2 regions of the Bacillus sp. EA-CB0995 genome follow, and region 1 is predicted to be linked to the other one. Evidence: a T-box and tRNA genes for the amino acid it is inferred to sense, from the RefSeq annotation. Region 1 holds a T-box; the other holds one or more tRNA genes.
What was found. The T-box of region 1 lies ahead of metG (methionine--tRNA ligase). A T-box ahead of a tRNA ligase gene usually reads a tRNA of that ligase, here a tRNA-Met.
Positions count from the first base shown of each region.

Region 2: it has a tRNA-Met gene. The T-box ahead of metG (methionine--tRNA ligase) is inferred to sense a tRNA for this amino acid. The anticodon was not compared.

Region 1 covers NZ_CP169269.1:666,351-681,025, reverse strand. The annotation lists gene ACEWFJ_RS03540 (YitT family protein) at 1-667, shown strand, start outside; gene ACEWFJ_RS03535 (hypothetical protein) at 689-832, shown strand; gene ACEWFJ_RS03530 (DUF3938 domain-containing protein) at 1,001-1,378, shown strand; gene ACEWFJ_RS03525 (DedA family protein) at 1,463-2,077, opposite strand; gene metG (methionine--tRNA ligase) at 2,291-3,925, opposite strand; T-box leader at 3,978-4,250, opposite strand; gene ACEWFJ_RS03515 (class I SAM-dependent methyltransferase) at 4,396-5,196, shown strand; gene ACEWFJ_RS03510 (metal-sulfur cluster assembly factor) at 5,416-5,730, shown strand; partial or broken gene ACEWFJ_RS03505 (M4 family metallopeptidase) at 5,776-7,424, opposite strand; gene ACEWFJ_RS03500 (pirin family protein) at 7,627-8,325, opposite strand; gene ACEWFJ_RS03495 (MarR family winged helix-turn-helix transcriptional regulator) at 8,374-8,787, opposite strand; gene ACEWFJ_RS03490 (DUF3920 family protein) at 8,898-9,332, opposite strand; gene ACEWFJ_RS03485 (Dps family protein) at 9,525-9,965, shown strand; gene ACEWFJ_RS03480 (LOG family protein) at 10,163-10,741, opposite strand; partial or broken gene ACEWFJ_RS03475 (MazG nucleotide pyrophosphohydrolase domain-containing protein) at 10,814-11,133, shown strand; gene ACEWFJ_RS03470 (ferritin) at 11,190-11,696, shown strand; gene ACEWFJ_RS03465 (DUF1641 domain-containing protein) at 12,246-12,686, shown strand; gene ACEWFJ_RS03460 (NAD(P)/FAD-dependent oxidoreductase) at 12,731-13,909, shown strand; gene ACEWFJ_RS03455 (NupC/NupG family nucleoside CNT transporter) at 14,490-14,675, opposite strand, start outside.
Region 2 covers NZ_CP169269.1:796,899-811,573, forward strand. The annotation lists gene ACEWFJ_RS04185 (glucose-6-phosphate isomerase) at 1-127, shown strand, start outside; gene ACEWFJ_RS04190 (YugN-like family protein) at 390-800, shown strand; gene ACEWFJ_RS04195 (potassium channel family protein) at 790-1,785, opposite strand; gene ACEWFJ_RS04200 (MgtC/SapB family protein) at 1,872-2,558, opposite strand; rRNA gene ACEWFJ_RS04205 (16S ribosomal RNA) at 2,881-4,432, shown strand; rRNA gene ACEWFJ_RS04210 (23S ribosomal RNA) at 4,676-7,597, shown strand; rRNA gene rrf (5S ribosomal RNA) at 7,706-7,821, shown strand; tRNA gene ACEWFJ_RS04220 (tRNA-Val) at 7,826-7,901, shown strand; tRNA gene ACEWFJ_RS04225 (tRNA-Thr) at 7,908-7,983, shown strand; tRNA gene ACEWFJ_RS04230 (tRNA-His) at 7,993-8,068, shown strand; tRNA gene ACEWFJ_RS04235 (tRNA-Leu) at 8,093-8,173, shown strand; tRNA gene ACEWFJ_RS04240 (tRNA-Gly) at 8,202-8,276, shown strand; tRNA gene ACEWFJ_RS04245 (tRNA-Leu) at 8,293-8,381, shown strand; tRNA gene ACEWFJ_RS04250 (tRNA-Arg) at 8,385-8,458, shown strand; tRNA gene ACEWFJ_RS04255 (tRNA-Pro) at 8,467-8,540, shown strand; tRNA gene ACEWFJ_RS04260 (tRNA-Ala) at 8,556-8,628, shown strand; tRNA gene ACEWFJ_RS04265 (tRNA-Met) at 8,645-8,721, shown strand; tRNA gene ACEWFJ_RS04270 (tRNA-Ile) at 8,726-8,802, shown strand; tRNA gene ACEWFJ_RS04275 (tRNA-Ser) at 8,822-8,914, shown strand; tRNA gene ACEWFJ_RS04280 (tRNA-Met) at 8,942-9,018, shown strand; tRNA gene ACEWFJ_RS04285 (tRNA-Asp) at 9,021-9,096, shown strand; tRNA gene ACEWFJ_RS04290 (tRNA-Phe) at 9,107-9,182, shown strand; tRNA gene ACEWFJ_RS04295 (tRNA-Thr) at 9,198-9,273, shown strand; tRNA gene ACEWFJ_RS04300 (tRNA-Lys) at 9,283-9,358, shown strand; tRNA gene ACEWFJ_RS04305 (tRNA-Gly) at 9,366-9,436, shown strand; tRNA gene ACEWFJ_RS04310 (tRNA-Ile) at 9,445-9,521, shown strand; tRNA gene ACEWFJ_RS04315 (tRNA-Asn) at 9,525-9,599, shown strand; tRNA gene ACEWFJ_RS04320 (tRNA-Ser) at 9,605-9,695, shown strand; tRNA gene ACEWFJ_RS04325 (tRNA-Glu) at 9,702-9,773, shown strand; gene ACEWFJ_RS04330 (hypothetical protein) at 9,925-10,224, opposite strand; gene ACEWFJ_RS04335 (penicillin-binding protein) at 10,318-10,542, opposite strand; gene ACEWFJ_RS04340 (L-lactate dehydrogenase) at 11,259-12,203, shown strand; gene ACEWFJ_RS04345 (GlgB N-terminal domain-containing protein) at 12,563-13,570, shown strand; gene ACEWFJ_RS04350 (hypothetical protein) at 13,510-14,277, shown strand; gene ACEWFJ_RS04355 (glucose-1-phosphate adenylyltransferase) at 14,220-14,675, shown strand, end outside.

The sequences.
Region 1 (14,675 bases):
TGCACTCATCTTTTTATTAAACATTCCACTGCTCTTTCTTAGCTATTTTTATCTAGGAAAGAAAACAACTTTTTTAACAGCATACTTTCTTGCTGTATCGACTCTTGCAATGAATATCATTCCAGTTCATCAAATTTCTGAGGATGTTTTGCTGTCTTCTGTTTTTGGTGGTGTATTATGCGGAGCTGCAACAGGAATCATTTTCCGCTTTGCTTCTTCGACAGGTGGATTCGATATTATTGGGTTAATTGTAGCAAAACATAGAGATATTTCTATTGGATCCATTATTTTTGCCTTTAACCTTATTCTACTTGCAGTCGGTGGTTTTATTTTTGGATGGGATATTACACTTTACACACTTATCAGCCGATTTGTTGTAAGTAAAGTCATCGATTCTATTCATACAAAGCACATTAAATTAACAGTGATGACCGTTACAGAAAAAGGAAGTGCCATTAAAAAAGCATTACTACAAAACGGAATTCGCGGTGTAACAATGGTTGATGCTGTCGGTGGATATACAGATCATAAGAAAAAAATGATTTACACAGTTGTTACGCGCTATGAATTAGGAGAAATTAAACGTCTAATCCGACACGTTGATAGCCATGCTTTTATTAACATTACAGAAACAGTAGAAGTGGTTGGACGATTTAAACGTATATAACAAAACGCAAGGAGGAAATCCTTGCGTTTTTATTTGCATATAAAAGAGTTCCGTAAAAGCCCGATTGGTTCAACTAACCATCAGTGGGGGATGAAAAACCCCCCACTGATGGAAGTTTCACTTTATGATATAGAAGGAAATGGAAAGATGTTTATAGCTATGTGAAACATCAAAAACTAGAAATATCAGATAATTATTTTTATTCAAATCTAAAACATGTTATACTATGTATATATCATAAAAGTAGATAATAACTATATCTTCTTATTTAATTTTTATTAATTAAAATTCAGGTCCTCCTGTTCAAATGATGACGATAAAGGAGATGAACGTATGAACAAACGAATTAGATTTATAATTGCTACATTATTTGCCGTAGCAGGCGGTCTCGTATGCTTTTGGACAAATACTCATACTGGTGAAAATTTATATATGAATGGAATCGATTCTATTGTAAGCGCTTCAATTTTAGGCTCGTTTACTTTCTTCCTTTTCAATCCGGAAGAGAACGCAAGAAAAACAACACTTTTAACGATGATTGGAATTGTCGGCGGTTGTATCTCATTTTCAACAACAACTTATGATTTACCTCTGCAACTTAGTACAGCTTTCTTCCATGGTCTTTGGACTTGGTTTATCGCATTTTGCTTAGCAGATATCTTTGATTTACTACAAGATGAAAGCCATGTTCAAATGGAAAGTAATTCGTAATAAAAAAGAAGGTGGTCTCTGAAATGTGCCCTTTGTAAAGGGTACATTTCAGAGACCACCTTTTTCGACATAGAATGGATATTTTTAATTTATTGTCTGAGCAAACACACGTTTAATTTGTTTACGGAATCCTACCGCTGCACCTGCTGCCACGACCACAACAACACCGATAATAATCTTTCCAATATGGCCTTCAACCGCTCTAAAAATATTATCTAAGTTTCCACCTAACCAATAACCGCCCCCTAAAAAGAATGATACCCAAAGCAATGCTCCAGAATAAATCGTCATCGCGAAGCGGCGAAATGGTAAATTAATAATTCCTGCAAAGTATCCTGTAAAATGACGCACACCAGGAATAAAGAAACCAATAAAGATTAAAAAATAACCGTACTTATCAAACCATTTATTCGTTAAATCAATTTTGCGCTGTGTTAAAAAGACATATTTTCCGTACCTTTGTATAAATGGCATCCCAAGCTTGTTTCCGACAAAGTACTGAATTGTCATACCTACACTTGTTCCTACAAAAGATAAAAAAATTAGCGGCACTAGATGTAGCTCACCGGTATGTGCCAAATACCCTGCATACGCTAATGTTGGCTCTCCCGGAAACGGAAATGCAATATACTCTAGCATCAATCCAATAAGTACAACATAGTAGGCATGCTGTTGAAATAAGTCGTGAATCCATTCCATCTCTCGCTCTCCTTTTCTTATTGATACCCATTCTTCTAGCACGTACTGATTTTGTATCTTTATTGTATAAAAACCTTGTCGAAACTACTATCGCAATGGCTTACAATAAGATTACATTTTTGTAAGGAAAGTGCTTTGTATATAATTCATCACTTTCTTTTGTTTGCTGTAAAACGTTTCAAGCAGAACAAAAGAAAGTGATTATATATTTTTTCATATTAAAGACCCATACAGTTTTTCCACTTCTTCCTCAATTTTCTTCACATCGATACGTTCAAATAACGGTGATACATTCGAAATATAAGCTGGACATTCAGTGATGTAATTCCATTTGCTCTGAGAAACCTCTAACATTTGTTGTACTTGTGCAGATGAAAACGGAAGAAACGGCGCTAATACTTGTGCAAAGTTTATAATGAAATGAACGCAATTTCGCATTGTTTCATCGCAGGCTCTCTTGTCCTCTTTTATTTGTTTCCAAGGCTGTCTCTCATCGAAATATTTATTAGCATAACGAATCGTTTCAAAAATTAGTTCTAGTGCTTGTTTAAAATGCGCTTTTTCAATCAATCGCCCTGCTTCCATATATAATCCTTTTAGCTTTTCTTCAATTTCTTGATTGATGTGTCCAGTTGGTACAGTATTCTCGTAATATTTTTCAAGAAACTTCAGCGTTCTATTAACAAAGTTTCCATATGCTCCTAACAATTCACTATTATGACTATAAATAAACTCTCGCCACGAAAAATCTGTATCTCGATTTTCTGGTGCGTTTATAGTTAAAAAATAGCGTATCGAATCAGGATTATATTCCTTTAACATGTCTGGTATCCATACAGCCCAGTTCCTACTCGTAGATAACTTCCTTTTTTCCACCGTTAAATATTCATTAGAAACAATATATTCTGGTAATGCTTTCGCTTGTATTCCCTGCAAAATAGCTGGCCAAATAATTGTATGAAATGGAATATTATCTTTGCCATGCACATAATACGTCCGTGTATCCGCTTGCCAAAATGGTGTATCATCACAGTTTATTTCTTGTGCCCATTGTTTACTTGCTGAATAATAACCAGACACAGCCTCAATCCAAACGTACACCTTCTTCTCTTCGTACCCAGCAACCGGAACGCTTACTCCAATTGGCAAATCTCTTGAAACAGCACGGTCTTGTAATCCTTCTTGTAAATATCGCTGCGCCAGCTGCACGGCGTTCTCACGCCACGTGCCATTCTGTTTCACCGTTTCTATATACTCTTCTAACTGCTTCTGTAATGACGTTAGTGCAAAATAAAAATGCTCTGTCTCCTTAATTGTTGGCACACTGCCACACAACTTACATGTTTTCTCTAATAAATCTATCGGATCCAAAATAGCAGAACATGCATCGCACTGATCACCACGCGCCTGTGCGCCGCATTGCGGACAAATCCCTTCCACATAACGGTCCGGCAAAAACTGCGCACAAGTCTCACAATATGTTTGCTCCACCTTCTTTTTATAAATAAGCCCCTTTTCTAAAAGCTCTAAGAAAATGTTCTGAACTACTTCATGATGATGAACACAGTCAGTACGTGTATAGCAATCATAGGAAAAACCTAACTTCTGAAAACATCGTTCAAATTCCTCATGATAGCGATCCGCAATTGTTTTTACACTTACTCTCTCCTGCTTAGCACGAATTGCAATCGGTGTACCGTTACAGTCACTTCCTGATACATATAACACATTGTCTCCTTTTAAACGGTAATAACGCGCTAAAATATCTCCTGGCAGTAAACTAGCAATATGACCAAGGTGCAATGAACCATTTGCATATGGCCAAGCGCCTCCAATAAAAATATTCATCCTACATGCCCCCCTTTAAAAATAAAAAAGCCTCGCCCCTATCTTTTAAAAAGATAAGGACGAGGCTGTATATACAGTCGTGGTACCACCTTATTTCGTCAATCGCTCACACGACTGACCTCTGCAAGTACGGAGCAACTATTGCTCGTATACTGTGACTTTGATAACGAGAGCCAACACTCGTCGTCGCCTACTATTATCAAGTGATAAGTTCAGGACGAAGCTCAGAGGCCATTGTTCAAATGAGTATTCTTGCTTCTTCTCAGCTACCGAAGCTCTCTGGAAAGAATGATTTCATTCTACTTTTCCTCTTCAACGCTTTTCATATGTAATTTACATTTTATAATATTATACAGAAAAATCAAACTATTCGTTCGTTTTATTTCAAAAAAAATTACAATTCATTCCATTGAAAGGAAATTCCATGTTTACGAAGAACTTATACATCTTCATGGAAAGGGGAGATCATTTTGAATCAACAGCAATTAAGCGCAAAGAATAAAGCGGGCTGGAGTAAAGCCGCTTATGAAGCTTGGACAAATCGCCACGGAACGCCGCATTCTTTTGGCAAGCAAATACGGGAAAACCCTACTGCCGAGGTCGCTTATTATTTGCCTTACATCGGTGAAATGCGAGGAAAACGAATTATAAATTTAATGGGATCAAAAGGAAGTAAGGCGGTTGCCCTTTCATTATTAGGGGCAGAAGTAACGGTTGTCGATATTTCAGAGAGCAATGCGAAATATGCTAAAGAACTTGCCGCAGCCGCTAAAACACATATTGAATACATCGTGTCTGATGTACTAGATTTACCAGAGACAATAGGCTCATTCGACGTAGTATTACTTGAGCTTGGTGTGCTCCACTATTTCATAGATTTAGAGCCTTTATTTACACTTATTTCTCAATTGCTAAAACAAGGTGGAACATTCCTTTTACGCGACTATCACCCAATGTATACAAAACTTCTACAAATAGAAGATAACCAAGCAATCGCAAATGGAAATTACTTTTATGAAGATGTAATCGAAGTAGATGTAGCATACAGTATGCTCTTATCAGAAGCAGAGCGCTCCTCTTTACCTAAAAATACGATTCGCAGATGGACGTTAGGAGAAATTGTAACAAAAATCGCCCAAGCTGGACTCCGTATCGAAGAGCTCACAGAAGAATGTGGGGCAAAGCAAAAATGGGTCTTTCCACCTCACGCGCCGGAAGGAATTGAACGTCGCATTCCTGGACTATATACACTGATCGCCAAAAATATATAGAAAAACTCTCTTTAAAATGAAGAGAGTTTTTCTTCTATGTATAGCGCGTATAAGTCGAAGTTGGGGATTACTAAAGCGTGATTAAATAGGATAAAGTGAAACTTTATGAGGAATACTTTTTTGATCTAGAAAAAAATGCTGTGAGCTCAATCACTGCATCTTCTCTTTCCATCTTGTATAATGAGAATAAATATCAATCATGAATAGAGGTGTTTTCATATGTCTCAAACTTTAGAAGATAAAGTATATGCCAATTTAGAAGCTGTAATTGACCCTGAGCTTGGCGTAGATATTATAAACCTTGGGCTAGTATATGATGTCACAACTGACGAACACAATAATGCTGTTATTACAATGACAATGACTTCTATCGGTTGTCCAATGGCTGGACAAATTGTATCTGATGTAAAAAAGGTATTATCGACAAATGTTCCAGAGGTAAATGAAATAGAAGTAAATGTTGTTTGGAATCCTCCTTGGTCCAAAGAACGTATGTCCCGCATGGCAAAAATCGCACTAGGAATTCGCGATTAGATAAAAAAAGACCTGACATTATCAAAGTCAGGTCTTCTTTATTTCTTATTTTACACCTACTGCATCATATGCTTTTGTTACAGCTTGTACTTCTTTAGAATTTTGGCCGTATAAATCTGTAGCCGCTTGAATTGCAGCTTTGCGCATCATGCTAAAGTTTGAGTTTGCAGTTAAATATTTTGTAAGAGCACGGTAATAAATTTTTTCTGTTGCTGCGCGGCCAACACCATTTACAGTAACACCGTAATGAGTGCCACCTTCAGAAACTAAGTATGCAGCTTTGTTGTTAATACTGCTATTAATATGAACACCACCATTATCAACCGTTCCTGTGTAGCGTTTACTGTAATGATCTGGATAGCCTTCAGTTGGCTTTAATGGATTTGGAATAGCTGCAGGATTGCTTAAAGAACGCAGTGCATCTCCCGCTTTACCTGGCGTATAAATATCTTCTCCCATCTCCCAATCATCACGGTCCACCATTGCGCCCATAATATCAGATAACGATTCATTTAATGCACCAGGTTCGTTTTTATACACTAGATCTGCGGAGTATTCTGTTACTGCATGAGTCAGCTCATGCGCAATAACATCAAGTCCAGCTGATAATGGAATGAATACTTTTCCATCACCATCACCATACATCATTTGGACACCGTTCCACGCTGCATTATTCCATTTCTCCCCTACGTGAACAGTAGAAATTAACTTCGCTCCGTTGTTATCAAAGGAATTACGATTGAATGTTTTCTTATAATAATCGTATACTTTCTCAGCATTAGCGTGCGCATCAACAGCTGCTTTATCCTCGAAGAATTTATTTTTACTTTCTATTTCCTCACCGGTATATCCAAGCCATTGTGAGAATAAGTTGAACCAATTTTCATCCATATTTTCTGCATCAAATGTATGAACACCTTTTCCACGTGTCCCATCGAATAAATAAAAAGCTCCAGTTTTTGAGTCCTGTGCCATTTCAAAACTTGTTCGATTTCCCGCTACACCGTAACCAAATCCAGTAATATGATCAATCGCATTGTACTTCTCAATGACATTTCCGTTTGTTGCATCAACGAAATAATGCCAATAGCCTGGTGCCGGTTTTGAAGTAGATGCTTTTACAAGATAAGACAGATAATATTGCCCATCTTTTTCATATACATATAAATCTTTCTTAATACCATCATAGTTGTCTACTTTTCCAATTTCTTTCTCAATACCAGCTTTTGCAATATTTACAGCCTCATCTTCTGAAATACTTGCATTTTCTGGGATATTTTTATTTTCTAAATTCGGTATAACTTGTCCGAAAAATGCTTTCACATTATTATCTTTATCAATTGCTACTGTTTGATCAGAGCCATATACAGGAACACCATTATATTTTTCAATAAGCTTCACATGCGTTGTTCCCGCTTCTGCGTCTTTTTCTTCTCCAACGATTTCAAAATGTTTCTCCATATTTCCTGCTAATTTAAACATGTCTTTCTTACTCTTTAAATACTCAAACACCGTTTCTTTTTTATCTAGTCCTTCCGGTGCTTTCCACTCTTCCCCAATATAAGATGGTGTCTGAAATTCTTGGTTATATTGAACTTTTTGCTCTGCTGCATATGTACGTGACGTACCAAATGTCGCAAATCCCCTAAAGCTAGAGATAAAGCTAACGTTGAAGATAATACCTTCTTTTTCAAAAACAACACTCCCCATCCCCTAATGTTTTGACACTTTTATACAATTCTAGAGATAATAGTAATAACCTCCCGTTTAAATTTTAGAAAATTTCGACAGAAAATTCATACAAAAAAAGAGCAGCGCTATCTATAGACGCTACTCGTGGCATATTTTTATTAACGGGCAGTAAGCCGCCCCCTCACTGTTGAAAGTTTCACTTAATTATTGTTTCTTCATCTCAATTACTAAATAATGAGCTGTTTCTGCTGCTTGAATGTGGATATCTTCTTCAATGACTTCTGCTGCATCTCTCATCACTAACGTTTCACCATTCACAATGCCGCTTCCTTCAATTTGAACCAAATAAGCTTGACGCCCTTCACCAACTGGGAATGTAATCTCTTTTCCTTTTTCTAAAGCAAGAGAGTACAGATTTGCATCTTGATGAATTTCAATCGGTGCACCGCCATCAATTGGTGAAACCATGTGGAACCATGTATTCTCACGTTTATTCCAATCAAATTTAAATTCACCGTAATTTGGCGTATGACCAGCACGGTCTGGTAAAATCCAAATTTGCAGAAGACGCAATGTTTCATCTCCTAAGTTGTGCTCACTATGGAAGACACCTGTTCCAGCACTCATGTATTGCACATGACCGCGCTCAATTGTCCCGCGGTTTCCCATACTATCTTGGTGCGTTAATGCCCCGTCCACTACATAAGAAATAATCTCCATATCACGGTGTGGATGCGTATCAAATCCTGTTTGTGCTGCTACTAAATCATCATTAATTACGCGAAGTGCACCAAATCTCATATTATTTGGGTTGTAGTAATCTGCAAATGAAAAATGAAAATGTGTATTTAACCAACCGTGATTTGCTCTTCCCATTTGTTTATGATCAATTTTTTTGAACATATCCTTCACCTCATTTTATCTCGAATTCGAGATATTTATTTAAAATTTTTATGATTGTAATTTACGAAGTAATGCTAGCAGCTGTTTCTGTTCCTCGCGATCCAACTTGCAAAATTGCGCTGCTTGAAATCTTTCTTGGGGCGGAACAACTTCTTCATACAGTGCTTTACCTTTCTCTGTTAAGGAAAGATATTTCGTTTTTCCGTCTTGCTCTCTTTGAATCAAATCAAGCTGCTCCATTTTACTCAAAAGCTGCGTAACGTTTCCTTTTGTAACGAAAAGCTTTTGCCCTAATTCTTGCTGTGTTAAACGATCTCCTGCTCCAACTTGCACTAATACATCAAATTGTGCAGCAGACAAATCCCATTTTTTTAAATGCTGATTCGTTTCTCTAATACTTTGGTTGTAAAAGCGTGATAAACGAAACCATACTAATAAACCAAGTCGTTCATCTGTTTTCATTCCATCACCTCGCTAAGCTTTGTAACTATAGTTTAGAACTAAACTATAGAAATGTCAACTACTTTCTTTTTGTAGGTAAAACTAAAACATAGTGCCGGATTCACTATGTTTTAGTTTGCACACCTTCTCCTATATTCTCTCATCTTTCTCTTCGCAAACACTCTTGCATCCTTCTCAATCCACCGCTTTTCATACATTTCATTACCGACATATAATAACTTCCGTTCATGCTGCATATCATGCCGAAACTCATGCAACAATGTTTCCAATAAGCACTCATACTTCTCCCACATACAAACGAAAATTAAACGCTTTTCTTTATGATAAAATCCGTTCAGCGGAAATAAAAATTCTTCTTCCTCTTCTCCTAGTCGGACTAACACATCATTTGTTTCACACGTATCACAGAAAAATACAGATACCTCACGCCGTTCAATTAATGAGAACACATCCCTCTGCACTTGATTTATATCCCATGGAAAATCTTCATCAAGTACATACCAGTCTCCAGCTTGTTGATATATCTTTTGAGATAGAAGCTGCATCTTCATTCTCCTTTCTATTTATTCTCTTTTATCTATATGTCACATTATCTCCTGTTTTAAACCTACACCTGCGTCACAAAATGTTTAAAATTATATATGCAAAATGGGTTGATTTTATACCATCTATTAGATTATAATAATTATAAATTAGTAATTGATACAAAACAAAAAAACGTGAAGGAGATTGATATTATGAATACACAAGTTATTGAAGTATTAAACAAACAAGTAGCAAACTGGAACGTTTTATTTACAAAATTACACAACTACCACTGGTACGTAACAGGACCTCAGTTCTTTACATTACATGAGAAATTCGAACAATTTTATACAGAAGCAGCTACGCACATCGATGAAATTGCAGAACGTATTTTAGCAATCGGCGGCAAACCAGTAGCAACAATGAAAGAATACTTAGAACTATCTTCTGTTCAAGAAGCAGCTTACGGAGAAACTGCAGAAGCAATGGTTGAAGCAATTATGAAAGACTATGAAGCAATGCTTCTTGAGCTCAAAAAAGGCATGGAAATCGCACAAGATGCAGACGATGAAACGACATCTGATTTACTACTTGGCATCTACACAGAACTTGAAAAACACGCATGGATGTTACGCGCATTCTTGAATCAATAAGAAAAACGGCAGCAGCTTAGCAATATATCGGCGCTTTTCATAATATATCGGCGCAAAGGCATCATTTATCGGCGTTTTTTCTAATATAACGGCGATTCGACACAATATAAAGACCTTTCGACCATATTCGACAAATATCACATCAAAAAATCGAGCGGGACAATTCCGCTCGGTTTTTTATTTATTTACTTATTTATTTATGTTAACTGCTTCCACTTATTCCCCATCACTGGTCGTTTGTACTCTTTCATTTTAGGAATTAACTCATTAGCCGTTTTTGCAGATACAAGCAATTCTTTATTCGATGGATTCATAAAGCCTTCCTCTGCTGCACGGTCCACCATTTGTAATAACGGTGTGTAGAATTCTGCAATGTTCAGTAAGCCAACAGGCTTTTCATGAATCCCAATTTGTGACCAACATACCACTTCAAACAGCTCTTCAAACGTTCCATAACCGCCTGGAAGTGCAATAAATGCATCAGCAAGTTCACTCATTTTTGCTTTTCTCTCATGCATCGTTTCCACTTCAATTAGTTCTGTTAAACCTTGATGAACAATTTCTCCTCTAAATAATCCACGAGGCATGACACCCGTTACACGGCCGCCTAGCTCTAATACTTGATTTGCTACTTCTCCCATTAATCCAACACAAGAGCCTCCATATACAAGCTCTATATTATTTTGAACTAGTATTTCTCCAAGCTGTCGAGCTTCTGCTTGAAACTCTGGACGCTCTCCAACATTCGATCCTGCAAATACACAAATACGTTTCATTACTCCACCCCAAAACTACATATTGTTATGCTACAATGTAATCATACTACATATTGGGAGGATGGGAAAAGGATGAGCACGAATGAATTTCAAAGCTGGGTGGAACAATTTTATTATGAGCGGGGCTGGGCACAATATAATTCCTTTATTCGCGTAAATTTTTTAGCGGAGGAAGTGGGAGAAGTTTCTCGCGTCGTGCGTGCTATTGAAATTGGTCGTGATCGTCCAGATGAACGAAAAAAAGCGAAGAAGAATTAACAATTGAGTTAAAAGAAGAAATTGGAGATGTGTTAGGAAATCTTATTATTTTAGCGCAAAAATATAATTTAGATCTACAAGACATTATGGAAACGCATGTTAAGAAACTCTCCAAGCGATTCGAATATAAATGAGAATTATTTTCAATTATGATATGATTATATCGTAATAATATGAAAGGGGTCTTTTTATGTTATCTCCAAAATTACGTGAAGCACTAAATGATCAAATGAACTTTGAGTTTTACTCCGCCCATGTGTATATGGCAATGGCGGCTTACTGTACATCAGAAAGCTATGATGGATTTGCCAACTTCTTTCTTGTACAAGCAGAGGAAGAGCGTTTCCATGCCATGAAGCTTTACAATTATATTAATGATCGCGGTGAGCGTGCGATCATTACTGGATTCGATCATCCAAATAACGAGTACGAATCCATTTTAGCTGCTTTTGAAATCGGTCTCGAACATGAACGCGAAGTCACAAAACGAATTTATCACCTATCTGATATTGCTTGGGATGAGCGCGAGCATGCTACAATCACCTTCTTAAAATGGTTTGTTGACGAACAAGTTGAAGAAGAAGCATCTTTCGATAGCACCATTCAAAAATTAAAGCGAATTACAAACGATTCAAATGCATTATTTATGTTAGATGCTGAATTAGAAAAACGCACGTTTACTCCACCAGCTGAGTAGTAGAGTAGAAAACTGAAACAGATGTCTTAGAGATGGCTTTGCCATCTCTTTTCTGTTCTAGCTTAGCTGGGTACGCAAACAAAAAAAGCATAAATCAACCGCTTTCGTCAATTTATGCTTCTTACATTGTAAAATTGGAATAAAAAAACAGATATAACGCCCTGTAGGTTCTTAGATTATAGTCATTAAAATCGAATGCTTAATAATCATTTTTATGTTAACATAGGTGTATTACAGTATATAATATACTCAGTTGGTAGGCAAAGTCTTTTACTGGACAAGTCCATAAGCTAGAGGACGCAACTAGCCTTTTAAAATTTACTATTTCAGATTCGGTGATTACTTATAGTTCATTCGAATATTGCAACGGTTTGAAAAGACATATTCACCGGCAATAGTAACTTTAAGAGCAGCTTGCTCTAAATCTTTGTGTAAATTTTTACAAATTTCCTCGAGTTGTTACGGACGAAGAAATCTTACCTGTAATGGGGAATCTTCTTTCATTCCCAAAAATTTAAGAAGTATTGCTATCGTAAAGGAGAATTGGAGATGCCAGAAACAATCACTCAAACAAAGCCTGAACAAGAATCATTACAAATTTCTGCTAGTCAAGGACAGCTTGATGTACTTGATCAGCTATTAAAGCCTGAAGTTCAAGAGTCTTTAACTACATTAGTAGAACAACTTCCAAAGTTAACTGAGCTCGTTAACATTTTAACAAAGTCTTATGATTTCGCTCAAGCAGTCGCTACTGATGAAGTATTAAAAAATGATACTGTTGGAGCAATCCAAGAACTTGCAGAACCTGTAAAAGATACAGTGAAAGCCATTGCTGCAACTGCTATCGAAGCGAAAGATCGCGCTGAAGAAAGCAACGAAGTTATCGGTCTTTTTGGCCTTTTAAGAATGCTAAAAGATCCGCAAGCACAAAAAATGTTTCGTTTTGTAAACGCTTATCTTCAAATTACTGCAGAACGCAATCATAAATAATTCTTTCTTACACAACAATTAGTAAAGACGGGGGATATCATACTATGTCAAAACAAATTGTCATCTTAGGTGCTGGTTATGGCGGACTGCTTGCAGCTTTAAATGTACGTAAACATTACAGCAAATCAGAAGCACAAGTTACAGTTATCAACCAATATCCAACACATCAAATTATTACGGAACTACACCGCCTTGCAGCAGGTAACGTTTCTGAGCAAGCAATTGCAATGCCACTTGAAAAACTTTTCAAAGGTAAAGACATCGATCTTAAAATTGCAACAGTTGAGTCATTCTCAGTTGATAGCAAAGAAATTAAACTAGCTGGTGGCACTACTTTATCTTACGATGCACTTGTAGTTGCTTTAGGAAGTAAAACTGCTTACTTCGGTATTCCAGGACTAGAAGAAAACAGCATGGTATTAAAATCTGCTGCTGATGCAAACAAAATCTACAAACACGTTGAAGACCGTATTCGTGAATACGCTAAAACGAAAAACGAAGCTGATGCTACAATCTTAATCGGCGGCGGCGGATTAACTGGCGTTGAGCTAGTTGGTGAACTTGCTGACATTATGCCTAAACTTGCAAAAAGCCACGGCGTAAATCCAAAAGAAGTTAAACTTCTTCTTGTTGAAGCAGGTCCAAAAATCCTTCCAGTATTACCTGACCATTTAATTGAACGTGCAACTACTAGCTTAGAAGCACGCGGCGTTAAATTCTTAACAGGTCTTCCTGTAACAAACGTTGCTGGCAATGAAATCGACTTAAAAGACGGTCAAAAAATCGTTGCTAACACATTCGTTTGGACAGGCGGCGTACAAGGTAACCCATTAATCGGTGAATCAGGTCTTGAAGTAAACCGTGGTCGTGCAACAGTTGATGCATACCTACAATCTACTTCTCACAAAAACGTATTCGTTGCTGGAGACAGCGCTGTTGTCTTCGCTCCAGACGGTCGTCCATACCCACCAACTGCACAAATCGCTTGGCAAATGGGTGAGTTAATTGGATACAACTTATACGCAGCACTAGAAGGCAAAGCATTCGAAGAGTTCGCACCAGTAAACTCTGGAACACTTGCAAGTCTAGGACGTAAAGATGCTGTTGCTTCAATCGGAGCAAGCTCAACTCCACTTAAAGGCTTACCAGCATCATTAATGAAAGAAGCAAGTAACGTTCGTTACTTATCACACATTAAAGGATTATTCAGCTTAGCTTACTAATCTGAATGATAGCCCGAATCATGTTTATCTATGATTCGGGTTTTTATTTAATCAAAATTCTCTACATAACTTATTCAACAAGAAAGTGACATACACCTTTTGAAATCTCTAAATATACTGTCTACTTTGTTACGATTTTGTGTATTGTAAATAATCTATGTACTCCTCTTTCTTTTTAACATGCTTCCAAAAGAATTCCCCTTCCTCAAGGAATGAGAAGGGTGAGGCATACCGTCCTCCTTACCCCGAGGGATTCTTCGATGTTGCCTTTCCAAGTTCTTCACATCTTCCATGGTCTTCACCTATTAACTCTAGGCTCGACTTCTCCTATTGCTAGGGTGCTCTTGACGAGGCGGCACGGTTCACTTTATGTTACGGTCTGCTAATTCGCTCGCATTTCTAGTAAGAAGTTACTTTGTCACAGGGCTTCAATCTTAGAATTTCTCCCCCGATTGCCTGTCAGTTACTAGGCGGCTTGATTCTTACCTAGACCGGACTTTCACCAGTGAGCAGTGCCCAGCTTAGCTGGGCACGCAACAAAAAAGCAATGAGCCCGCTGCTCATTGCTTTTTCTTTTATATTATAGCATTACCCCAACGATAATCGCTGATAAGATACTTACTAACGTTGCACCGTATACAAGCTTTAATCCAAAAGAAGATACAACATTTGCTTGTTTTGCATCGATACTCTTCGTTGCCCCTGCGATAATTCCGATAGATGAGAAGTTCGCAAATGATACAAGGAATACAGATAAAATACCGAT
Region 2 (14,675 bases), 130 kb from region 1:
CTACTTATTAGGCGTAAATCCATTTGACCAACCAGGCGTAGAAGCATATAAGAAAAACATGTTCGCTCTACTTGGAAAACCAGGATTCGAAGAACTAAAAGCAGAACTAGAAGAACGTTTGAAATAAGAAAAGCTGTTGGGATTATCCCAACAGCTTTTTTTGATGAATGTGCGTCGAATGTTGTCGCAAGGTCTTTATCCCGCATTAACGGGCAGTAAAGGCTGGAGAAGGGCGGGGAAGAAAACTGCCCGTAAAAGCCCGATTGGTGAGAGCTCTCCATCAGTGAGAAAAGCGTCACTGATGGAAGTTTCACTTTATATCATGTCGAAGCGCCGATATATGGAGCGCGAAATGGGTATGCTAAAAAAATCTAGAAAGGATGATACATTTGATTCGGATTCATTCGAAGTTAGAAGGACAAACATTCGCTCTTTTCCAGTTAGAAGAAATATTAAAGCCGCTCGGTTATACAATCGGTGGGAATTGGGATTATGAGAAAGGCTGTTTTGATTATAAGATAGATGAGGAAGATGGATATCAATTTTTACGATTACCGTTTACAGCCGTTGAAGGAGAGCTTGATGTAAACGGAGTTATCGTTCGTCTTGATACACCTTATCTTCTTTCGCATGTGTACCAAGATGAACTAGATGATGAGGTAAATACATTCACAGCAGGCTTATCGTCTTTCGATCAGTTTGCAGAACCGAAAGATGCAGATGGGGACATGCAAGCTAAATATATTGATATTGGCAAAGCTATAGTTCGAGAGTTAGAAGAATATCTCTTTAATGTTTAATGACAATGAGTGAATCATTTTCTTGCAGAGTAAGTGAGTGAACTGGATTTATGTGATATTGTCCGTCGCGTTGTATACCAAGTAATAGTATATTTTGTTTTAATAAAGCACTGTTACAATATTCGAATGTTTCACCAGCGTATGTCTGAGGGATATGCGTAAGCTGCAATTTATTTGCAGTAATTTCATTATAAATTGTAAACAGCACCTCTGAAATCGAAGGAAATAATAGGGAAGCGGTAAATACATAACTTGTTAATTTATTTCCTTCAATAATTTCTGTCGCCCCAGCTCGTTTTGCATTTCGAATTTGATCGGAAGTTAGCATTTCAACAATGCAATAAATATTTGGATGTAATCCTTTCGCTGTTAAAATGGTTAGAATAGATTGTGTATCAGCAGAACTCTCACTTTTTTCTTTATCAGCTGTAATCAAAATGGTATGTGCGGTACGAATATTTGCTTTGAGTAAAATATGATCATGATGAGGACAGCCTTTAATAAATTGTAAGTGATGAAATGACTTAGGGAGTAGAGGAAGCGTTTCATCTATAAGAACAATATCAAGGTTTGGTTGTAATACGTGCAGTTGACTTACAACATGCTTAACACGTTCATTCCAACCGACAATAATCATATGACCATGACAAGAGGCAGCCTCTTCACCTTTTATTTTCATATATTGTTTACTAATCATTTCCGTAGCGAACGATATCATATAATAGGAGACGAATCCAGTTCCTAATAAAATAAGAATAATTGCGAGTATTCTTCCAGGTACACTGTGAGGAACATAATCGCCGTATCCAATAGTGAACGTTGTGACAAGCGCCCACCATATGCCGTCAAACCATGTTGGAAAGTGGAGTGGTTCTAATTTGTGTATAAGAAATCCAAAGAGGATAATGAATCCAGTAATTAGGGTAACCAATCGTAAAATGATAGAGTTGCGGAATGTGTCTAAAATACTACTCCGTGCATTCAATGTCTGCAGCTCCTCTCCAATCAATATGGTTATAGTGTTACCATTATAAAAAGAAGAAAAACCCCCTCATAGGAATAAGGGAGTCTTCACATGCTTTCAACTTCGGCTTGTCGTACACTTTCAAGATGCTGAATGGCATAGTACACGTCAGCTGTATGCATTTTTTGGTCAACAGATATTTTCATTTGTAGAAAATGAGCTCCATTTTCTAACGTTTTGAGTTTCATATTTTTAACTTTTATATCCATCTTTTTGATGTCTTCGATAACGATAGGGATGCTTTCCATACTATTCACAACGAGTTTTACAGCAATCTCGCGTTGACGAAGTGACTTTGGTCCTAAAACACTCATTGCAAAAGGAATAAGTTCTACACTAATCATAAGAAAGCACATGCCGGAAATTGCTTCTAGATAAAAACCAGCTCCGACTGCGATGCCAATTCCAGATGCTCCCCAAATCATTGCAGCAGTGGTGAGGCCTGCGATGCTATCGTTATCTCTTCGTAAAATAACGCCTGCTCCTAAAAAACCGATTCCTGATACAACTTGAGCTGCTAAGCGGAGGGGATCCATGCCGATTCTGTTTGAGACGGAGCTTGGTAAGTTATAAGCTGCTTCAATTGAAACAATGGTAAGTAAACAGCTAATAATAGAAATAACTAAGCAAGTTTTGAGGCCTAGTGGCTTGCGCTTTAATTCCCGTTCTAAACCAATCCCAAATCCTAAAATGGCAGAGAGGCCTAGCTTGAGTAATAAATCGAAGTGTTCCATTTGTATCCCTTCCTGTAAAGTGAGGTAATAGACGAGCTTATATTTTATGTATATGGTAAAAGGAAGGGAAGTTGGACAGTTTTTATAAAAAAATTTAAAAAGGATGTTGCATTTCGATTTTCACCATGCTATATTAATAAACGTCGCTGATGCACAACAGCAGAAAGCGAAAAGAAAAAGAAATAAAAAACAATGTTGACATCAAAAAACAAAGATGCTAACATAAGGAAGTCGCAATTGAGCGGCGGACAAGTTCTTTGAAAACTGAACGAAACAAACAACGTGAAACGTCAATTTTTATTTATGATGCTAGACAAACACTTTATTGGAGAGTTTGATCCTGGCTCAGGATGAACGCTGGCGGCGTGCCTAATACATGCAAGTCGAGCGAACCAATTAAGAGCTTGCTCTTAAGAAGTTAGCGGCGGACGGGTGAGTAACACGTAGGTAACCTGCCTATAAGACTGGGATAACTCCGGGAAACCGGGGCTAATACCGGATAACATTTTGCACCGCATGGTGCGAAATTGAAAGGCGGCTTCGGCTGTCACTTATAGATGGACCTGCGGCGCATTAGCTAGTTGGTGAGGTAACGGCTCACCAAGGCGACGATGCGTAGCCGACCTGAGAGGGTGATCGGCCACACTGGGACTGAGACACGGCCCAGACTCCTACGGGAGGCAGCAGTAGGGAATCTTCCGCAATGGACGAAAGTCTGACGGAGCAACGCCGCGTGAGCGATGAAGGCCTTCGGGTCGTAAAGCTCTGTTGTTAGGGAAGAACAAGTGCTAGTTGAATAAGCTGGCACCTTGACGGTACCTAACCAGAAAGCCACGGCTAACTACGTGCCAGCAGCCGCGGTAATACGTAGGTGGCAAGCGTTATCCGGAATTATTGGGCGTAAAGCGCGCGCAGGTGGTTTCTTAAGTCTGATGTGAAAGCCCACGGCTCAACCGTGGAGGGTCATTGGAAACTGGGAGACTTGAGTGCAGAAGAGGAAAGTGGAATTCCATGTGTAGCGGTGAAATGCGTAGAGATATGGAGGAACACCAGTGGCGAAGGCGACTTTCTGGTCTGCAACTGACACTGAGGCGCGAAAGCGTGGGGAGCAAACAGGATTAGATACCCTGGTAGTCCACGCCGTAAACGATGAGTGCTAAGTGTTAGAGGGTTTCCGCCCTTTAGTGCTGAAGTTAACGCATTAAGCACTCCGCCTGGGGAGTACGGCCGCAAGGCTGAAACTCAAAGGAATTGACGGGGGCCCGCACAAGCGGTGGAGCATGTGGTTTAATTCGAAGCAACGCGAAGAACCTTACCAGGTCTTGACATCCTCTGACAACCCTAGAGATAGGGCTTCTCCTTCGGGAGCAGAGTGACAGGTGGTGCATGGTTGTCGTCAGCTCGTGTCGTGAGATGTTGGGTTAAGTCCCGCAACGAGCGCAACCCTTGATCTTAGTTGCCATCATTAAGTTGGGCACTCTAAGGTGACTGCCGGTGACAAACCGGAGGAAGGTGGGGATGACGTCAAATCATCATGCCCCTTATGACCTGGGCTACACACGTGCTACAATGGACGGTACAAAGAGTCGCAAGACCGCGAGGTGGAGCTAATCTCATAAAACCGTTCTCAGTTCGGATTGTAGGCTGCAACTCGCCTACATGAAGCTGGAATCGCTAGTAATCGCGGATCAGCATGCCGCGGTGAATACGTTCCCGGGCCTTGTACACACCGCCCGTCACACCACGAGAGTTTGTAACACCCGAAGTCGGTGGGGTAACCTTTTTGGAGCCAGCCGCCTAAGGTGGGACAGATGATTGGGGTGAAGTCGTAACAAGGTAGCCGTATCGGAAGGTGCGGCTGGATCACCTCCTTTCTATGGAGAATTGATGAACGCTGTTCATCAATATAAGTTTCCGTGTTTCGTTTTGTTCAGTTTTGAGAGAACTATCTCTCGATTAGATACAGCGTGAATATATAGTCTTATATGCGGCTGCGTCTGCAAGTGAAATCCACGATGATGGATTCCTCGCCGCAAGCCAGCAAAGAAGCGTATTCAACGCAGTAGGCTTGTTCTTTGAAAACTAGATAACAGTGTAGCTCATATTTTTTTAATTTTGGTTAAGTTAGAAAGGGCGCACGGTGGATGCCTTGACACTAGGAGTCGATGAAGGACGGGACTAACACCGATATGCTTCGGGGAGCTGTAAGTAAGCTTTGATCCGGAGATTTCCGAATGGGGAAACCCACCATACGTAATGGTATGGTATCTTTATCTGAATACATAGGGTAAAGAAGACAGACCCAGGGAACTGAAACATCTAAGTACCTGGAGGAAGAGAAAGCAAATGCGATTTCCTGAGTAGCGGCGAGCGAAACGGAATCTAGCCCAAACCAAGAGGCTTGCCTCTTGGGGTTGTAGGACATTCTATACGGAGTTACAAAGGAACGAGGTAGACGAAGCAGCCTGGAAAGGCTCGTCATAGAAGGTAACAACCCTGTAGTTGAAACTTCGTTCCCTCTTGAATGTATCCTGAGTACGGCGGAACACGTGAAATTCCGTCGGAATCCGGGAGGACCATCTCCCAAGGCTAAATACTACCTAGTGATCGATAGTGAACCAGTACCGTGAGGGAAAGGTGAAAAGCACCCCGGAAGGGGAGTGAAAGAGATCCTGAAACCGTGTGCCTACAAATAGTCAGAGCCCGTTAACGGGTGATGGCGTGCCTTTTGTAGAATGAACCGGCGAGTTACGATCCCGTGCGAGGTTAAGCTGAAGAGGCGGAGCCGTAGCGAAAGCGAGTCTGAATAGGGCGTTTAGTACGTGGTCGTAGACCCGAAACCAGGTGATCTACCCATGTCCAGGGTGAAGTTCAGGTAACACTGAATGGAGGCCCGAACCCACGCACGTTGAAAAGTGCGGGGATGAGGTGTGGGTAGCGGAGAAATTCCAATCGAACCTGGAGATAGCTGGTTCTCCCCGAAATAGCTTTAGGGCTAGCCTCAAGTGTGAGAGTCTTGGAGGTAGAGCACTGATTGAACTAGGGGTCCTCATCGGATTACCGAATTCAGTCAAACTCCGAATGCCAATGACTTATCCTTGGGAGTCAGACTGCGAGTGATAAGATCCGTAGTCAAAAGGGAAACAGCCCAGACCGCCAGCTAAGGTCCCAAAGTGTGTATTAAGTGGAAAAGGATGTGGAGTTGCTTAGACAACTAGGATGTTGGCTTAGAAGCAGCCACCATTTAAAGAGTGCGTAATAGCTCACTAGTCGAGTGACTCTGCGCCGAAAATGTACCGGGGCTAAATACACCACCGAAGCTGCGGATTGATACCTATGGTATCAGTGGTAGGGGAGCGTTCTAAGTGCTGTGAAGTCAGATCGTAAGGACTGGTGGAGCGCTTAGAAGTGAGAATGCCGGTATGAGTAGCGAAAGACGGGTGAGAATCCCGTCCACCGAATGCCTAAGGTTTCCTGAGGAAGGCTCGTCCGCTCAGGGTTAGTCAGGACCTAAGCCGAGGCCGACAGGCGTAGGCGATGGACAACAGGTTGATATTCCTGTACCACCTCTTTATCGTTTGAGCAATGGAGGGACGCAGAAGGATAGAAGAAGCGTGCGATTGGTTGTGCACGTCCAAGCAGTTAGGCTGGTAAGTAGGCAAATCCGCTTACCGCGAAGGCTGAGCTGTGATGGGGAAGCTCCTTATGGAGCGAAGTCTTTGATTCCCCGCTGCCAAGAAAAGCTTCTAGCGAGATAAAAGGTGCCTGTACCGCAAACCGACACAGGTAGGCGAGGAGAGAATCCTAAGGTGTGCGAGAGAACTCTGGTTAAGGAACTCGGCAAAATGACCCCGTAACTTCGGGAGAAGGGGTGCTTTCTTAACGGAAAGCCGCAGTGAATAGGCCCAAGCGACTGTTTAGCAAAAACACAGGTCTCTGCGAAGCCGTAAGGCGAAGTATAGGGGCTGACACCTGCCCGGTGCTGGAAGGTTAAGGAGAGGGGTTAGCGCAAGCGAAGCTCTGAACTGAAGCCCCAGTAAACGGCGGCCGTAACTATAACGGTCCTAAGGTAGCGAAATTCCTTGTCGGGTAAGTTCCGACCCGCACGAAAGGTGTAACGATTTGGGCACTGTCTCAACCAGAGACTCGGTGAAATTATAGTACCTGTGAAGATGCAGGTTACCCGCGACAGGACGGAAAGACCCCGTGGAGCTTTACTGTAGCCTGATATTGAATTTTGGTACAGCTTGTACAGGATAGGCGGGAGCCTTTGAAGCCGGAGCGCTAGCTTCGGTGGAGGCGCTGGTGGGATACCGCCCTGGCTGTATTGAAATTCTAACCTACGGGTCTTATCGACCCGGGAGACAGTGTCAGGTGGGCAGTTTGACTGGGGCGGTCGCCTCCTAAAAAGTAACGGAGGCGCCCAAAGGTTCCCTCAGAATGGTTGGAAATCATTCGTAGAGTGCAAAGGCATAAGGGAGCTTGACTGCGAGACCTACAAGTCGAGCAGGGACGAAAGTCGGGCTTAGTGATCCGGTGGTTCCGCATGGAAGGGCCATCGCTCAACGGATAAAAGCTACCCCGGGGATAACAGGCTTATCTCCCCCAAGAGTCCACATCGACGGGGAGGTTTGGCACCTCGATGTCGGCTCATCGCATCCTGGGGCTGTAGTCGGTCCCAAGGGTTGGGCTGTTCGCCCATTAAAGCGGTACGCGAGCTGGGTTCAGAACGTCGTGAGACAGTTCGGTCCCTATCCGTCGTGGGCGTAGGAAATTTGAGAGGAGCTGTCCTTAGTACGAGAGGACCGGGATGGACGCACCGCTGGTGTACCAGTTGTTCTGCCAAGGGCATAGCTGGGTAGCTATGTGCGGAAGGGATAAGTGCTGAAAGCATCTAAGCATGAAGCCCCCTCAAGATGAGATTTCCCATAGCGTTAAGCTAGTAAGATCCCTGAAAGATGATCAGGTTGATAGGTTCGAGGTGGAAGCATGGTGACATGTGGAGCTGACGAATACTAATAGATCGAGGACTTAACCATACAATATGTATACTACATTGATGTTATCTAGTTTTGAGAGAATATAAAAAAACTTGTTGACTTTTTTAGTGAATCAAGTATAATAATGATTGTCTCAATTGAATACAGTCTGGTAATGATGGCAGAGAGGTCACACCCGTTCCCATACCGAACACGGAAGTTAAGCTCTCTAGCGCCGATGGTAGTTGGGACTTTGTCCCTGTGAGAGTAGGACGTTGCCAGGCAAATGGAGGATTAGCTCAGCTGGGAGAGCACCTGCCTTACAAGCAGGGGGTCGGCGGTTCGATCCCGTCATCCTCCACCATATAATGCCGGCTTAGCTCAATTGGTAGAGCAACTGACTTGTAATCAGTAGGTTGGGGGTTCAAGTCCTCTAGCCGGCACCAGCAACTATGGCGGTTGTGGCGAAGTGGTTAACGCACCGGATTGTGGCTCCGGCATTCGTGGGTTCGATTCCCATCAGTCGCCCCATTTTTTCTTGAAAAATTATATTATGCGGGTGTGGCGGAATTGGCAGACGCACCAGACTTAGGATCTGGCGCCTTTGGCGTGGGGGTTCGACTCCCTTCACCCGCACTTTTAATAAAATATCTCATATATGTCTGCGGAAGTAGTTCAGTGGTAGAATACAACCTTGCCAAGGTTGGGGTCGCGGGTTCGAATCCCGTCTTCCGCTCCAATTTTCAATATGACATGCCGGGGTGGCGGAACAGGCAGACGCACAGGACTTAAAATCCTGCGGTGGGTGACCACCGTGCGGGTTCGACCCCCGCCCTCGGCACCATATGCGCCCGTAGCTCAATTGGATAGAGCGTTTGACTACGGATCAAAAGGTTAGGGGTTCGAGTCCTCTCGGGCGCGCTTATTAACGGGAAGTGGCTCAGCTTGGTAGAGCACCTGGTTTGGGACCAGGGGGTCGCAGGTTCGAATCCTGTCTTCCCGATAGTTTTAAAATAATGGGGCCTTAGCTCAGCTGGGAGAGCGCCTGCCTTGCACGCAGGAGGTCAGCGGTTCGATCCCGCTAGGCTCCACTTATACTTTATTTATGGCGGTGTAGCTCAGCTGGCTAGAGCGTACGGTTCATACCCGTGAGGTCGGGGGTTCGATCCCCTCCGCCGCTACCATAAAGGACCTTTAGCTCAGCTGGTTAGAGCAGACGGCTCATAACCGTCCGGTCGTAGGTTCGAGTCCTACAAGGTCCACCACTCAAGTTTCATATATCTCGGAGGTATACCCAAGTTCGGCTGAAGGGATCGGTCTTGAAAACCGACAGGCGGCGAGAGTCGCGCGGGGGTTCGAATCCCTCTACCTCCTCCATTTTTATTTAAAAGAATATTATATCATCGCGGGGTGGAGCAGTCTGGTAGCTCGTCGGGCTCATAACCCGAAGGTCGCAGGTTCAAATCCTGTCCCCGCAACCAATGGTCCCGTGGTGTAGTGGTTAACATGCCTGCCTGTCACGCAGGAGATCGCCGGTTCGACCCCGGTCGGGACCGCCATTTATATTAAGGCTCGGTAGCTCAGTCGGTAGAGCAGAGGACTGAAAATCCTCGTGTCGGCGGTTCGATTCCGTCCCGAGCCACCATTTTGAAATATACAAGCCGGCTTAGCTCAATTGGTAGAGCAACTGACTTGTAATCAGTAGGTTGGGGGTTCAAGTCCTCTAGCCGGCACCATTTCAAAATGAGCCATTAGCTCAGTTGGTAGAGCATCTGACTTTTAATCAGAGGGTCGAAGGTTCGAGTCCTTCATGGCTCACCATTTTTATGCGGGTGTAGTTTAGTGGTAAAACAAGAGCCTTCCAAGCTCTGGTCGAGAGTTCGATTCTCTTCACCCGCTTTTTCTATGGGCCTATAGCTCAGCTGGTTAGAGCGCACGCCTGATAAGCGTGAGGTCGATGGTTCGAGTCCATTTAGGCCCACCATATTCCGCAGTAGCTCAGTGGTAGAGCTATCGGCTGTTAACCGATCGGTCGTAGGTTCGAGTCCTACCTGCGGAGCCATATATAGAGAAGTACCCAAGTGGCTCAAGGGGCTCCCCTGCTAAGGGAGTAGATCGCTTACGCGGTGCGAGGGTTCGAATCCCTTCTTCTCTGCCAGAAATTGGCCCGTTGGTCAAGTGGTTAAGACACCGCCCTTTCACGGCGGTAACACGGGTTCGAATCCCGTACGGGTCATAAAAAAAGAGATAGCATATATGCTATCTCTTTTTTATTTGTCTTGTGTTAATGGATAATTAATCCTCAACTTTAATCACATGAGTATTAATTAAAGAAGATAGTTTTTTTATTTAAAATACAATTCTTCGTTTTAATATCAATAAAAATGCTAAAGAACAATTGCATCAATGCGCTCGCAATTAGCGAGGATAATGCGCCCACTTTTATCTATAAACGTAGCAAGACCTGTGTTAAAGTGAAATCCTGTGAAAATTGAAACGGTTAATGGTGTGCCATTAACTATAATTTCGTTTACTTTTCTTCCTAAATTAAAGGTGTTTAAAAGGCAACAAATATCTTCAAGGTGTTTGTTTTTATTTTTTATATGTGAAGATTGTATATCTGTGTCCTTTACTAAATTCGGATTGAATATTTTAGGGGTAGCAGTATGATTTATGAGAATTGACATGTTTCTTTCCCTCTTCCTCTTTTGTTTATCTCGGATAGAAATATATTTTGAAATTATAAAAAAAGAGCTTTTTTCAAAGCTCTCTTTTATAAACTAGCCCTTACTAATTGTAAGTGCTTGAATATCACGGCAATCTATAAGAAGTACTCCTCCTTCTTCGTCTCCTTCTGTAAATACGAAAGTTGCGCAAAAGTTTTCAGGATTAAAGTTAACAAACGTAACATCATCTATAAAGTTTCCATTTAGAAAAATATCTACTACTGTACCTACCTGTAATTCTGCTAGTTGTTCACAGACGCATTTTGTATGCTTATTTATATAAACCAACTCCTTTCAAAATAAATTTTTGACTCAATATATAATATTTGAAAGCTGAAAAAAGGTGTGGACAACTTATATAAGATATATGAGTATTTTCATTTAGCTTAATAATACAAAGGTGCATTGTATTATTATGGGATTTTGTGTTGTCAACTTGTTATATGCCGGCGCTGTTATTGGGTTATGTTTCTTCTTTTTATAAAGTGAAACTTCCATCAGTGGGGGTTCTTCATCCCCCACTGATGGTTAGTTGAACCAATCGGGCTTTTAAAGGCCGTTATCCTCCGCCTATCTTCTTCGCTTCTCTCTCAATCTTGAGATGGGGGTCTTACTGCCCGTTAATGCGGGATAGAAAAAACGGGGCTTATCCAAAGGCAAGTAGGTGTCTTTTGGGAGAGTCCCTTTTACTGCTTACGTATGTTGGATATTGGCGAATCGCCGAATAGACGATAAGTGGTTTATGATTCTGGCGGAACTAGTATGTGAATGTATTTCGCTTAAACTGGGATAGATTCCATACCTGATACTATAATTTTCTCTCATCTGTGAAAAAGTTCACAAATAGGTCATAATTTGTGAATACATTCACAAATGAACGTGCTACAATATGTGTGTAAGGAAGTTAAACAATATAAAATCAGTATTTTAATTATTTACTTAAATGACAATGATAATAATAATAATGAAATGAAAAATAGAGAGGGGATTTTACCATGAAAAAAGGTATTAACCGCGTAGTATTAGTAGGAACAGGAGCTGTAGGTTGCAGCTATGCATATTCTATGATTAACCAAGGTGTAGCTGAAGAGTTTGTTCTTGTTGACGTAAACGAAGCAAAAGCAGAAGGGGAAGCAATGGATTTAAGCCATGCTGTTCCATTTGCTCCAGCTCCAACAAAAGTTTGGAAAGGCAGCTATGCAGATTGTAAAGATGCAGATCTTGTTGTTATCACTGCTGGATTACCACAAAAGCCAGGTGAAACTCGCTTAGATTTAGTTGAGAAGAATACAAAAATCTTTAAACAAATCGTTCGCGGCATTATGGATAGCGGATTTGATGGTATCTTCTTAATCGCAACTAACCCAGTTGATATTTTAACTTATGTAACTTGGAAAGAATCTGGATTACCAAAAGAACGTGTAATTGGTTCTGGTACAACTTTAGACTCTGCTCGCTTCCGTTACATGTTAGGTGAATACTTAGATGTGGATCCACGCAACGTTCACGCATATGTTATTGGTGAACATGGCGACACAGAGCTTCCAGTATGGAGCCATGCTACTGTTGGTGTACAAAAACTTGAAACAATCTTAGCAAACAATGAAAAGTACAATCAAAGCGATTTAGATGAAATCTTTGTGAATGTACGCGATGCTGCTTATCATATTATTCAACGTAAAGGTGCAACTTACTACGGTATCGGTATGTCACTACTACGTGTAACTAAAGCGATTTTAAACAACGAAAACAGCGTATTGACAGTATCTGCATATCTTGAAGGACAATATGGACAACAAGATGTTTACGTAGGTGTTCCAGCAGTTATCAACCGCCAAGGTGTTCGAGAAATTGTAGAGCTTGAATTAAATGAAGAGGAAGAATTGAAATTTGATCATTCTGTAAAAGTGCTAAAAGAAACTATGGCACCAGTACTATAATCCAAATTGTATAAACCCCTTTCCGGCAGCCCCCTGTATATCCCCTTTTGCCGGAAAGGGTTTTTTTATGTTTTGCTGAAAGTTAATTACTTTTTAAACGTAATATGTATTTTACTCTAATAGGAAGTAATGAATCGCAGTAAAATCTCCCCTCTTTTTCATTTTGAAAATTATTCTAAAATAAAACGCTTACAAGGAATATTCGTCAAAATTCGATATTTTCAGCGGAAATTTACGGAATTCCCATGAATTTCCGCGAAAAAAACGTATGTTTTTTTAGAAAATCGCAAGGATATTTCTATTTACCGAAGAATAGTAATAACATATTTAAAATTCTGTCATCTTGTGAGGTGAACATAGTGATTGTAACAAATTGTAATGAGGAAAAAATGCTATTGTTTCATAAAGAGAAATTTTACGATAGCTACGAAATATTTGGTGCTCATCTAACGAAGGAAGATGGGGTGCAAGGAACACGTTTTTCTGTATGGGCTCCTCATGCACAAGCTGTGAGTATTGTAGGAGATTTTAATGAATGGAATAATCAAATTCATAAAATGGTGCGAGTGACAGAGGATGGAATTTGGTCTTTATTCATACCAAATGTAGCTCAGCTGGAATTGTACAAATATGCAATTGAAGCCTTAAACGGCCATACAATTTTAAAAGCTGATCCGTATGCAATATATGCTGAAGTGAGACCAAATACGGCATCCATTGTTTATGATATAAAAGGATATAAGTGGAAAGATCAGAAGTGGTTTCAAAAAAAGAAACGAAAACCAATTTATAATGAACCGTTAGCAATTTATGAGCTTCACTTTGGTTCATGGAAAAAGAAAGAAGATGAGTCTTTTTACTCTTACAGAGAAATGGCAGATGAGCTTATTCCGTATGTAGTAGAGCATCAATTTACTCATATTGAAATTATGCCGCTTATTGAACACCCATATGATCGTTCTTGGGGATATCAAGGGACTGGATATTATGCACCGACAAGTAGATACGGAGCACCGCAGGATTTTATGTATTTTGTCGATGAATGTCATAAATATGGGATCGGTGTCATTTTAGATTGGGTACCAGGGCATTTTTGTAAAGATGCTCATGGGCTTTATTTGTTTGATGGAGAACCAACGTATGAATATAGAGATCTTGATGTACAAGAAAATCACGTATGGGGAACTGTGAATTTTGATTTAGGAAAACAAGAAGTACGAAATTTTCTCATTTCGAATGCATTGTTTTGGATGAAGTATTATCATATCGACGGCTTTCGCGTTGATGCGGTTGCTAACATGCTATATTGGGAGCGAAACGGGGGCAGGAAAGTAATGAACATGCTGTATTATTCCTGCAACAGCTGAATGAAGCAGTATTTGCGGAAGATCCAACTTTCTTAATGACTGCAGAAGATTCAACAGCATGGCCGCTCGTAACTGCACCGACATACGAAGGTGGACTTGGTTTTAATTATAAATGGAATATGGGCTGGATGAATGACATTTTAAAATATATGGAATGTGCGCCGGAGTATCGGAAATATATTCATGACAAAGTAACATTTTCACTGCTTTACACGTATTCTGAGAATTTTATTTTACCGTTATCACATGATGAAGTTGTACACGGGAAAAAGTCGCTATTAAATAAAATGCCGGGTGATTATTGGTCCAAGTTTGCTCAGCTTCGTTTATTGTATGGCTATTTATTTACACATCCAGGTAAGAAGCTGCTCTTTATGGGCGGCGAGTTTGGACAATATGACGAATGGAAAGACCTTGAAGATTTAGATTGGGGCTTACATGATTTTGAAATGCATGATCGTACGCATGATTACTTTAAGGAGCTCATAGCATTGTATAAGCGCTCTAAGCCGCTTTGGCAGCTTGATCACACAGAAAATGGTTTTCAGTGGATTGATGCGGATAATCGTGAGCAAAGTATTTTTTCGTTTATTCGCCAAGGGAGAGAGAAGAGGATGTCCTCGTTATCGTTTGTAACTTTACAAATGCGGTGTATGAAAACTATAAAGTTGGCGTACCAGCATTTCGCTATTATAACGAAATTTTAAATAGTGATAGTTCTGCATACGGCGGTTCGGGACAAATCAATAAGAAGCGATTAAAAGCAATTATGGAACCTTATCATAATCAGCTTGCTCATGTTGAAATGACAATACCACCATTTGGAATTTCAATTTTACGGCCGGTGAAAACACGAAAGGGAGTAGTACACAAGATGGTACAAAAGCAGACGTGCGTAGCAATGTTATTAGCAGGGGGAAAAGGTAGTCGTTTAAGCGCCTTAACAAAAAATCTAGCGAAGCCAGCTGTTCCATTTGGCGGTAAATATCGCATTATTGATTTTACATTAAGTAACTGTGCGAATTCTGGTATTGAAACAGTGGGGATTTTAACACAATATCAGCCGTTAGAATTGCATAGTTATATCGGTATTGGAGATGCATGG